DNA from 4 places in the Bradyrhizobium sp. JR3.5 genome. Region 3 is predicted to be linked to each of the others. Evidence: predicted binding sites of a transcription regulator. Region 3 holds the regulator's gene; each other region holds the start of a gene.
The links. The regulator LexA, encoded in region 3, represses DNA repair genes until DNA is damaged. The targets are predictions, from matches to a motif close to TGTTCNNNNTGTGTTCNG.

Region 1 (2,199 bases), on a different contig from region 3:
GAGATCACCCAGCCGATGTCGCCGACGCGGTGACTGCGCAGCAGGAAACCCACCGGCTTCCCGGCCGGCGGCTCCAGCGACTGCTCGATCGTGCTCATGGCACTCACCACGGCCGCACGGCGGTCGCCGTCCATCTGCTTCAGCAGCGCGCCGACCTCGTTGCGCGAGCGGCGGTCGAGATCGGCGGCAGCAGTGCGGCCCTTGGCGGTGAGGGCCACCTCGTTGACGCGCTTGTCGGCCTTTGACGGCTTGCGGGTCACGATCTGGCGGCGCTGCAGTGCCGCCAGCGTCCGGCTGACGAAGCCGGCATCGAGGTCGAGATCGCGCACCAGGTCGGTCGCGGTGCAGTTCGCGCGATGCGCGAGCTCGTAGATGATCCGCGCTTCCTGCAGCGTGAATGTCGAGTGCAGCAACTTCGGCTCGATGATGCCGAGCTTGCGGGTATAGAACCGGCTGAAGCCGCGGACTGCGGCGACCTGGCTCTCGAGGGCGGTGTCATGGGAGTTTGATTTCATCAAACATATTATTTGACGGAATCAAGTAATCCGCAAGCGCTTTCTCACGCGTTTTCTTCGCGCGAACCGGTGCCTGCTTCGCTTGAGTATGCCCTACGCCACCATGATCCGGCTGCGCAGCATGGTGCGGGAGGAGCGGCCGAGCCGGCGCAGCAGGCGCGCCTCAGAGCGGCGGGCGTCAGGCCGGTAGCCGCCGATCCGCTCGTAATGCTCGCGTGCGATCAAAAGGCCCTGTTCGGCCGAGGGGCCGGCGATCATCCGGGCGACGAATTTGAGGCCGTCGCGCAGGCCGGGGTCGGTATAGGGTGCACGGGCGTAGCGGAAGATGCCGGCGCGGTCCTTGCCGCTCGCCGCAACCATCTGGATGAACTGGGTGGTCTCCTCGATCCAGCCGGCGTCAAGCACCGCGCCCGGATGCAGGAACATCAGCCAGGGCGAACGCGCCTGCCTGGCGCCTGCCGCGAGCGCCGCGGCGCGCGTGCCCTCGAAACGCAGGAAGTGACAGCCGGCGATGTCTGCAACGCGCTCCATCACGTCGCTGTTGGTGCGGTCGACCAGCAGCACCTCGCGGATGACGCCGGCGGCCGCGCCCGGCACCAGCGCGGCCAGCGTTGCGACCGCGGTGCGCTCGACTCCGTCGGTGGGGATGATCACGCTCAGCATGATTTGAGGCTTCGCTGGCTCAAACGGTGGAGAAACTCCGGCCGTGTTATCACCTTGTCATATTCAAAGCAGCCATTTCGCCTGCAGATTTTTACGCCATCACTTTGTGGATTTTCTCAGCTCGTGTTCTTGATTTGTTCTCGGGCTGTGTTAGCTTCAAAGCATGAGCCGAGCATCCTCTCATGCCCTCAAGCACCCGCCGGTAACGGCGCCCTCCGATAACCCGGCGGGTGCACCTTCACCTGTTCCTGCCCCTTTTCCCGAGCTTGCGGTCGCGATCGAGCGCGAGCGGCGGCGCGGCCGCGGCGCGCAGTCCAACGCCAGCGGCCGCTACGAGGCCGAGGCGCGGGTTGCCTTCGACGACGGCTGGCAGAGCCTCGACGACCTGCCGCCGTTCCAGACCACCGTGGCGCTCGACACCTCGCGCAAGGTGATCACCCGCAACGATTCGCCCGATATCGGCTTCGACCGCTCGATCAATCCCTATCGCGGCTGCGAACACGGCTGCGTCTATTGCTTCGCGCGGCCGACCCACGCCTATCTCGGCCTGTCGCCGGGGCTCGACTTCGAATCGAAGCTGTTCGCCAAGCCGGACGCGCCCGCGCTGCTGGAAAAGGAGCTGGCGGCGCCCGATTACGAGGCGCGGATGATCGCGATCGGCACCAACACCGATCCGTATCAGCCGATCGAGCGCGAACGGAAGATCATGCGCGGCATCCTCGAGGTGCTGGAGCGCGCCGGTCACCCGGTCGGCATCGTCACCAAGTCGGCGCTGGTGACCCGCGACATCGACATCCTGGCGCGGATGGCGAAGCGCAATCTCGCCAAGGTCGCACTCTCGGTGACGACGCTCGACCCGAAGCTCGCCCGCACCATGGAACCGCGTGCCTCGACCCCGTCGAAGCGGCTCGAGGCGATCAAGCGGCTCGCGGATGCCGGTATCCCGACCACCGTGATGGTCGCGCCCGTGATCCCGGCGCTGAACGATTCCGAGATCGAGCGCATCCTCGATGCCGCCGTG
Region 2 (2,199 bases), on a different contig from region 3:
CTCAATGGCCCGGATGTCGCAGCCATGATCTGGGATACCATCGAGAAGAAGCGCGCCGCGAAATAATCCTCCTCCCTTGTGCGCTGCACATGCAGGTTGAGCTCTGACCAGAGTTCGACCGCGCACCCGTTCGCCTTATTCTTCTTGCCAGCTTGCGCGGGCGAAGGCAGCATCCTCTTGCCTGCGTCAGGTCAAGCGGCGGGCCAACGCGGGCGACAACACGAAAATCTCATAAAAACTGTGGAGGAAGACGTTATGACGCTCAATGTCTCACGACGATCCTTGCTCGCGCTCGGTGCCGGTCTCGGCGCCAGCACACTACTCGGCGGCACTGCGCAGGCGCGCGCGCCGAAGCTCGGCACGCAGACACCCTATTGGCACCGCTTCGTTCTCGGCGATGCCGAAGTGACCGTCGTCTCCGACGGCCCGCTTCCGCTCGGCGATCCCTCCGGCACCTTCACCGGCGTGCCGAAGGAAGAAGTGAAGAAGATGCTCTCCGACAATTTCCTCTCGCCCGACAATGTCGTGCTCGAGCAGAACTCGCCGATCGTCAACATGGGCGACAGGCTGATCCTGTTCGATACCGGCATGGGCACCTCGAAGGCCTTCGGTCCGACCACCGGCCGGCAGCAGAAGAGCATGCAGGAAGCCGGCATCAAGCCGGAGGACATCGACGCCGTCGTGCTGTCGCACGCGCACATCGATCATATCGGCGGCATCGTCGGCGCCGACGACAAGCCGCTGTTCCCGAACGCGCAGTACTACATCGCGCAAAGCGATCTCGATTTCTGGACCGACGAAGGCAAGATGGGCAGTCCGTTGAAGGACTTTGTGGTGCACGCCCGCAAGAACCTGCTGCCGGTGCGCGACCGCATCGTGTTCTTCAAGGACGGCCAGGAATTCCTGCCCGGCGTGCAGGCGATCGCGGCGCCCGGCCACACCGTGGGCCACACCATCTTCCTGGTGAGCTCGGGCGGCAAGTCCTTTGCCTTCCTCGGCGACCTCTCGCATCACGCGGTGCTGCTGCTGGAGCGGCCGCGGATGGAGTTCTCCTACGACACCGATCCGAAGCAGGCGGCGAACTCACGGGTCAAGCTGCTCGAGATGCTGGCCGCCAACAAGACGCCGGTGATGTCCTATCACTTCGCCTGGCCTGGCTACGGCCACGTCGCCAAGGCCGGCGAGGGCTTCCACTACTATCCGGAACCGATGCAGATGACGCTATAACGGCGGCGCATCCGGGGGCGGCGCCCGTCGCCCTCAGATGTTCCCTTAATGTTCTTGCGCTGGACAATCCGCTCCGCTACCTTGGGTGGCGGAAGATAGGGGCAGCATGGTCCAGCGGGTTTCCACCGTAGCATTCGAGGGAATCGAGGCCCGTGCGGTCGACGTGCAGGTTCAGGTCGCGCCGGGATTGCCGGCGTTTGCGATCGTCGGCCTGCCCGACAAGGCGGTGTCGGAGGCGCGCGAGCGGGTGCGCTCGGCGCTGATCGCCTCCGGCCTCGCGCTTCCCGCCCGCCGCATCACCGTCAACCTCGCGCCGGCCGACCTGCCCAAGGAGGGCAGCCATTACGACCTGCCGATTGCGCTCGGCCTGATGGCGGCGATCGGGGCGATCCCGCCGGATGCGCTGAGCGGCTTCACCGTGCTCGGCGAGCTTGGGCTCGACGGCTCGATCGCGCCGGTGGCAGGCGTGCTGCCCGCGGCGATCGGCGCCAATTCGCGCGACGAGGGATTGATCTGTCCGGCCGCCTGCGGCTCGGAGGCCGCCTGGGCGAGCCCGGACATCCAGATCATCGCAGCCCACTCGCTGATCCAGATCGCCAATCACTTCAAGGGCACGCAGGTGCTGTCGCGACCGCAGCCGAAGGTGCATGAGCGCGAGGAAACGCTGCTCGACCTGCGCGACATCAAGGGCCAGGAGAGCGCGAAACGCGCGCTCGAGATCGCGGCTGCGGGCGGACATCATTTGCTCATGATGGGCTCGCCCGGCGCCGGCAAATCGATGCTGGCGGCGCGGCTGCCCTCGATCCTGCCGCCGCTGTCGCCGTCGGAGCTGCTCGAAGTCTCGATGATCGCCTCCGTCGCCGGCGAGATCCGCGACGGCGCCCTGACCGCGCGGCGCCCGTTCCGCAGTCCGCATCATTCCGCCAGCATGGCGGCGCTGACCGGCGGCGGCATGCGCGCCAAGCCGGGCGA
Region 3 (2,199 bases):
GCCTCGGTTGGCGACCACGACCTGGTCAAGCAGTCGCTGGAGGCCGAGGGCGTCGAGATGGCGTTCTGGCGGATCGCGATGCGGCCCGGCAAGCCGATGATGCATGGCCGGCTCGGCGCGATGCGGGTGATCGGCCTGCCCGGCAATCCGGTGTCCTCCTATGTCTGCGCCTTCCTGTTTCTGGTGCCGTTGATTCGGGCACTGAGCGGCCGAAAAGCGATTCATCACCGCCGCGCGAGCGCAGTGCTCGGCCGCGACCTCGCCGCCAACGACCAGCGCGAGGACTATCTGCGCGCACGCCTCGAGGAGCGCGAGGACGGCATGCTGATCGCAACGCCTGTCACGCAGCAGGACTCGTCGCTGCTCGGGAATCTCGCTGCGGCACGGGCACTTCTCGTGCGTCCGCCGTTTGCGCCTGCCGCCGTCAAAAGCAGCGAATGCGAGATCCTGATGCTGCCCGAGTGACAGCGGAGACCGCATCGCTTGAGCGCCCGCCGGATGTGTTCACCGGAAATTAAGTGGTTGCGGAACACATATCGAACATATAGTGTCCGTTCATGATTTGTTTCGAGTACTGGTGTGTACAAATGGGAGGCCGCGAAGGAGCGCTTGTGATGAGCACCGTGCTCCTGAGGACTGGCCCCGCCTGAAAAGTCTCGGAATCGAACGACGCTACCAACCGGGGGAATACTCGAGATGCTCACGCGCAAACAGTACGAACTTCTGCGTTTCATCAATGAACGTCTGAAAGAGGCCGGCGTACCGCCCTCGTTCGACGAGATGAAGGATGCGCTCGACCTGCGCTCGAAATCCGGAATCCACCGCCTGATCACTGCGCTGGAAGAGCGCGGCTTCATCCGCCGCCTGCCCAACCGCGCCCGCGCCATCGAGGTCATCAAGCTGCCCGAGCTCTCGGCCGGCGGCGGTAACGGCCGCCGCGGCTTCACCCCGAGCGTGATCGAAGGCACCCTCGGCAAGCGCACCAGCACGCCGCCGATCGCCGAGGACGACGGCAACCGTCCGGTCGCGGTCCCCGTGATGGGCCGGATCGCCGCCGGTACGCCGATCGAGGCGCTGCAGACCCGCAGCCACACCATCAGCGTACCGCCCGACATGCTCGGCTCCGGCGAGCACTATGCGCTGGAAGTGCGCGGCGACTCGATGGTCGATGCCGGCATCCTCGACGGCGACATGGCGCTGATCCAGCGCAACGACGTCGCCAACACCGGCGACATCGTGGTGGCGCTGATCGACGAGGAGGAAGCCACCCTGAAGCGCTTCCGCCGCCGCGGCGCATCAATCGCTCTGGAGCCGGCCAACACCGCCTATGAAGTGCGCATCCTGCCGCCGAACCGGGTGCGCATCCAGGGCAAGCTGATCGGCCTCTATCGCAAATACTGAATTTCAAATACTTGCGGCGGCCGGGAACGAGCGACACATCGGATCGTTCCTTGAATGATAGCGTAACGTGCTGTTTGCCCGATGCGCTCCGATACCTCTCACGCAGCGTCGCGTGTTTGTGATCGGGAGCGTTGGGCGACCAGTCGTACAATCGCCCAGAAGCGAGGAGACACTCGTTCGCTATCGTCCACTCTGGTAGAGGCCCTATGCCTCAAGGAGAGGCACGGGTCGCTACCTCGATTTGAGGAGCCATCCGATGTGTGACTATAGTCTGCACGCCGTGGCGTCGCGCCCCGCCATTGTTGGAGAGACGCTGATCACCACGACTTTCCGCGGCACGTCGACCCGCGGCTTTGCTTCGGAGACCGATCCCACTGTCGCGGTCTGCATGCTGCCGGGCACCGAGCTCGCTTTCGCCGAGAACGTTCGCTACGACAGCCGCTGGATCTGGACCAAGACGATGAACTTCCGCGTCGGCGCGTGTTCAATGAAGTCGAGCCCGACGTTCCCGATCGCCATCATGACGCGGTCGAATTCCCCGACGGCAGCCATGTGCTGGTGACCCAGCTCGTCGAGGGACAACGCGTCAGCGTGCTGCAATTGCCGGCACTGCATCCGCCGGTCGAGCAGAAGCCGAAGGTTGTGGAGCGACGGCCCTCCGCATTTGCGTCGCTGTTTTTGGGTTGAGCGCATCGTCGCCGCGGAATGAGCTGTTCAGCGGCGGATGACCTAAGCGATTTCGAGCGACCCCGGACGCCGGGTTCCGGGGCGCAGCTGGAGAATTGCGTCGGCGCGCGC
Region 4 (2,199 bases), on a different contig from region 3:
CGACGAAAGTCGCACCAACATGATAGGTCCCATAACCCTTGAACTGAAGCAAATGGGGGCGCGCAGTGCGGGAAATCTGCATGCTGCGTGCGAGGTGGAGGGGGCTGGAAACGTGCATGGCCACGAATGCATGGCCGTGCGGCGCGCCAGCCCTCGACCCTACCGATTGGACTAAATTTCCGATCACCGAAATGGTGAAACGTAAATGGCTTCCAAAGCGCCCGAGGGCGGTTCAGCATGCTGAAGAAATTATGCGGGGGCTGATGCACCGAGCCGGGAGAACGAGTCTAGTTGTTGAGGCTATGTACCGAAAGAATGACCATGTTCGTGCAAATGCGAAGGCTGATCCGTTCGCTTTGAATGCGTGGTGTTTGCAGCTGCTGGCGCTGGCCTCAGAGACGAAGCTGCCTAAAGAGTATAAGCCGGGAACCGTAACTCCGGATTTCCTGAGCCAAGTAGCGAAGTTGAGCTGGTCCGAGAACGGTCCGCTCCTGGCCAAGGAATTTCTTGAAAAGAACGGCATTCATCTCATCGTCTTGGAGCATCTTCCGAAGACGCACTTGGATGGAGCCGCACTGAAATTAGCCGATGGCACGCCCGTTATTGGGCTGACTCTGCGATATGACAGGATTGATAATTTCTGGTTCTGTTTGCTTCACGAACTGGCGCACGTCGGAAGACACTTTGAGAATGCGGTAGACGTTGGGTTCGTTGATGATCTCACGTTGCGTGAAAACGCCGGCGTGAGCCGCGATGCAAGAGAGGAAGAGGCTGACCAATGGGCTGAAGAAGCATGTGTTCCTCGGTTCATTTGGGACAATAGTGACGTGCGGTTTCATCCCACTGCAACAGGGGTGATCAATCTGGCGGGTGCGCTTCAGATCCATCCCGCTATCGTCGCAGGTCGAGTTAGGCATCAGTTTCGAAATTATCGTTTGTTGTCGCATTTTGTTGGCACAGGTGAGGTGCGAAAGCATTTCAAGAATTGTGAACAGCCCGCTTGAGAGCGAGAAAGCGATGTCGGGTCAACTCGCGGTCGATCAAGCAGTTAATGGCGACTGCGCCGACGTGACAATCTTTGCGGGATAACGCCACAGCGCGCATTACAGCGGCGTTTGGATTGAAACATTCCGTGGGTTCGCCAGGGCAATCCCCGTCGGCGGCGACGAACGGCAGCGCGACAAAACAGGTGACTTCAGCCATGGCCTGACTCCAACTGCTTGACCTGACCTGCGAATAATGTTCTTGATATGTTCCTTTGTCAATCTGGCCTGACCATGACGAATAAGCGACCCGCAAGCTGGCGAATGCCCTCCGCGAAGCAGATGGAAAAGCTGGCGTCGGAGGCTGCTCGTCGGCGCGATATCGAGAGGCCGGATCCGGCAGCGAACCGCATGGTGCCGGGTCAATCATGGGATGGAGTCCTGGCCGATCCACGCGCCGGTCTGGCAGATCAGATCGTTATCACCGAGAAAACCAGCCAGGCCAAAGACGTCCGCGCCGCAATTGGTTCGCGCTACGGTGATGTTCTTCCAGCAGAGGGCCATTTGTTCGATCTCCTCGAACCAGAGGAGGTCGTCCCGGCCTGGAAGCGGTGGTCGCCAATACTTCTGCGGCCTGAAGGTCTTTACGGAACGCGCCCGGCAGAGGGTGGCAACAAGGCCGCTAAGCTCAAGGCTATTCGCGAGGCGTTGCGCACTGCCAAACGAGTTTGGCTTGCAACCGATTGTGACCGCGAGGGCCAGCTAATCGGTCAGGAAATTCTTGAGCATTATAAGTATCGCGGTCAGGTGATGCGGGTGCTGTTCACCGCGCAGGATTCGCAGACCATCCGCGACGCATTTGGTCGCGCAAAACCTAATATCGAATATGCCCGGCTGTACGCCGCCGCTGTGGCGCGCCGACAGGCTGATCAGATTTACAATCTCTCACTCACTCGCGCAGCAACCGTCATCCTGGGGCAGGGCGCGCGAAGAGTGATTGGAGTTGGTCGTGTAAAGACGCCGACATTAGCCATTGTATGCAAGCGCGAGTTGGAAATTCGAAACTTCGTGCCGCTTGCCTATTTCGAAATTGTCGCCACCGCGAAGGTTGCGGACGGGCAATTCCAGATGCGGCATGCGCCGCAGGACCGAATTGTTAAGCGCGAAAGGGCGGAGGCCGTTGTCAAGGCGGCTGAAGGTTTCGAGGGCGCGCTTG

Region 1: a site for LexA is predicted at 1,303-1,320, ahead of ACVWW1_RS39100 (PA0069 family radical SAM protein). Genes of this name have one in related genera too.
Region 2: a site for LexA is predicted at 1,266-1,283, ahead of ACVWW1_RS30385 (YifB family Mg chelatase-like AAA ATPase). Genes of this name have one in related genera too.
Region 4: a site for LexA is predicted at 1,241-1,258, ahead of ACVWW1_RS41720 (type IA DNA topoisomerase). Genes of this name have one in related genera too.

Annotation. Positions count from the first base shown of each region.
Region 1 is NZ_JBSRYV010000002.1:4,618,510-4,620,708, forward strand. It holds partial or broken gene ACVWW1_RS39090 (bifunctional helix-turn-helix transcriptional regulator/GNAT family N-acetyltransferase) at 1-515, opposite strand, end outside; gene ACVWW1_RS39095 (glycosyltransferase family protein) at 609-1,178, opposite strand; gene ACVWW1_RS39100 (PA0069 family radical SAM protein) at 1,342-2,199, shown strand, end outside.
Region 2 is NZ_JBSRYV010000002.1:2,814,709-2,816,907, forward strand. It holds gene gshB (glutathione synthase) at 1-66, shown strand, start outside; gene ACVWW1_RS30380 (MBL fold metallo-hydrolase) at 256-1,227, shown strand; gene ACVWW1_RS30385 (YifB family Mg chelatase-like AAA ATPase) at 1,334-2,199, shown strand, end outside.
Region 3 is NZ_JBSRYV010000001.1:1,855,515-1,857,713, reverse strand. It holds gene ACVWW1_RS09370 (molybdopterin molybdotransferase MoeA) at 1-465, shown strand, start outside; gene lexA (transcriptional repressor LexA) at 697-1,401, shown strand; partial or broken gene ACVWW1_RS09360 (hypothetical protein) at 1,658-2,088, shown strand.
Region 4 is NZ_JBSRYV010000002.1:5,145,716-5,147,914, forward strand. It holds gene ltrA (group II intron reverse transcriptase/maturase) at 1-23, shown strand, start outside; gene ACVWW1_RS41710 (ImmA/IrrE family metallo-endopeptidase) at 117-1,004, shown strand; gene ACVWW1_RS41715 (hypothetical protein) at 979-1,203, opposite strand; gene ACVWW1_RS41720 (type IA DNA topoisomerase) at 1,326-2,199, shown strand, end outside.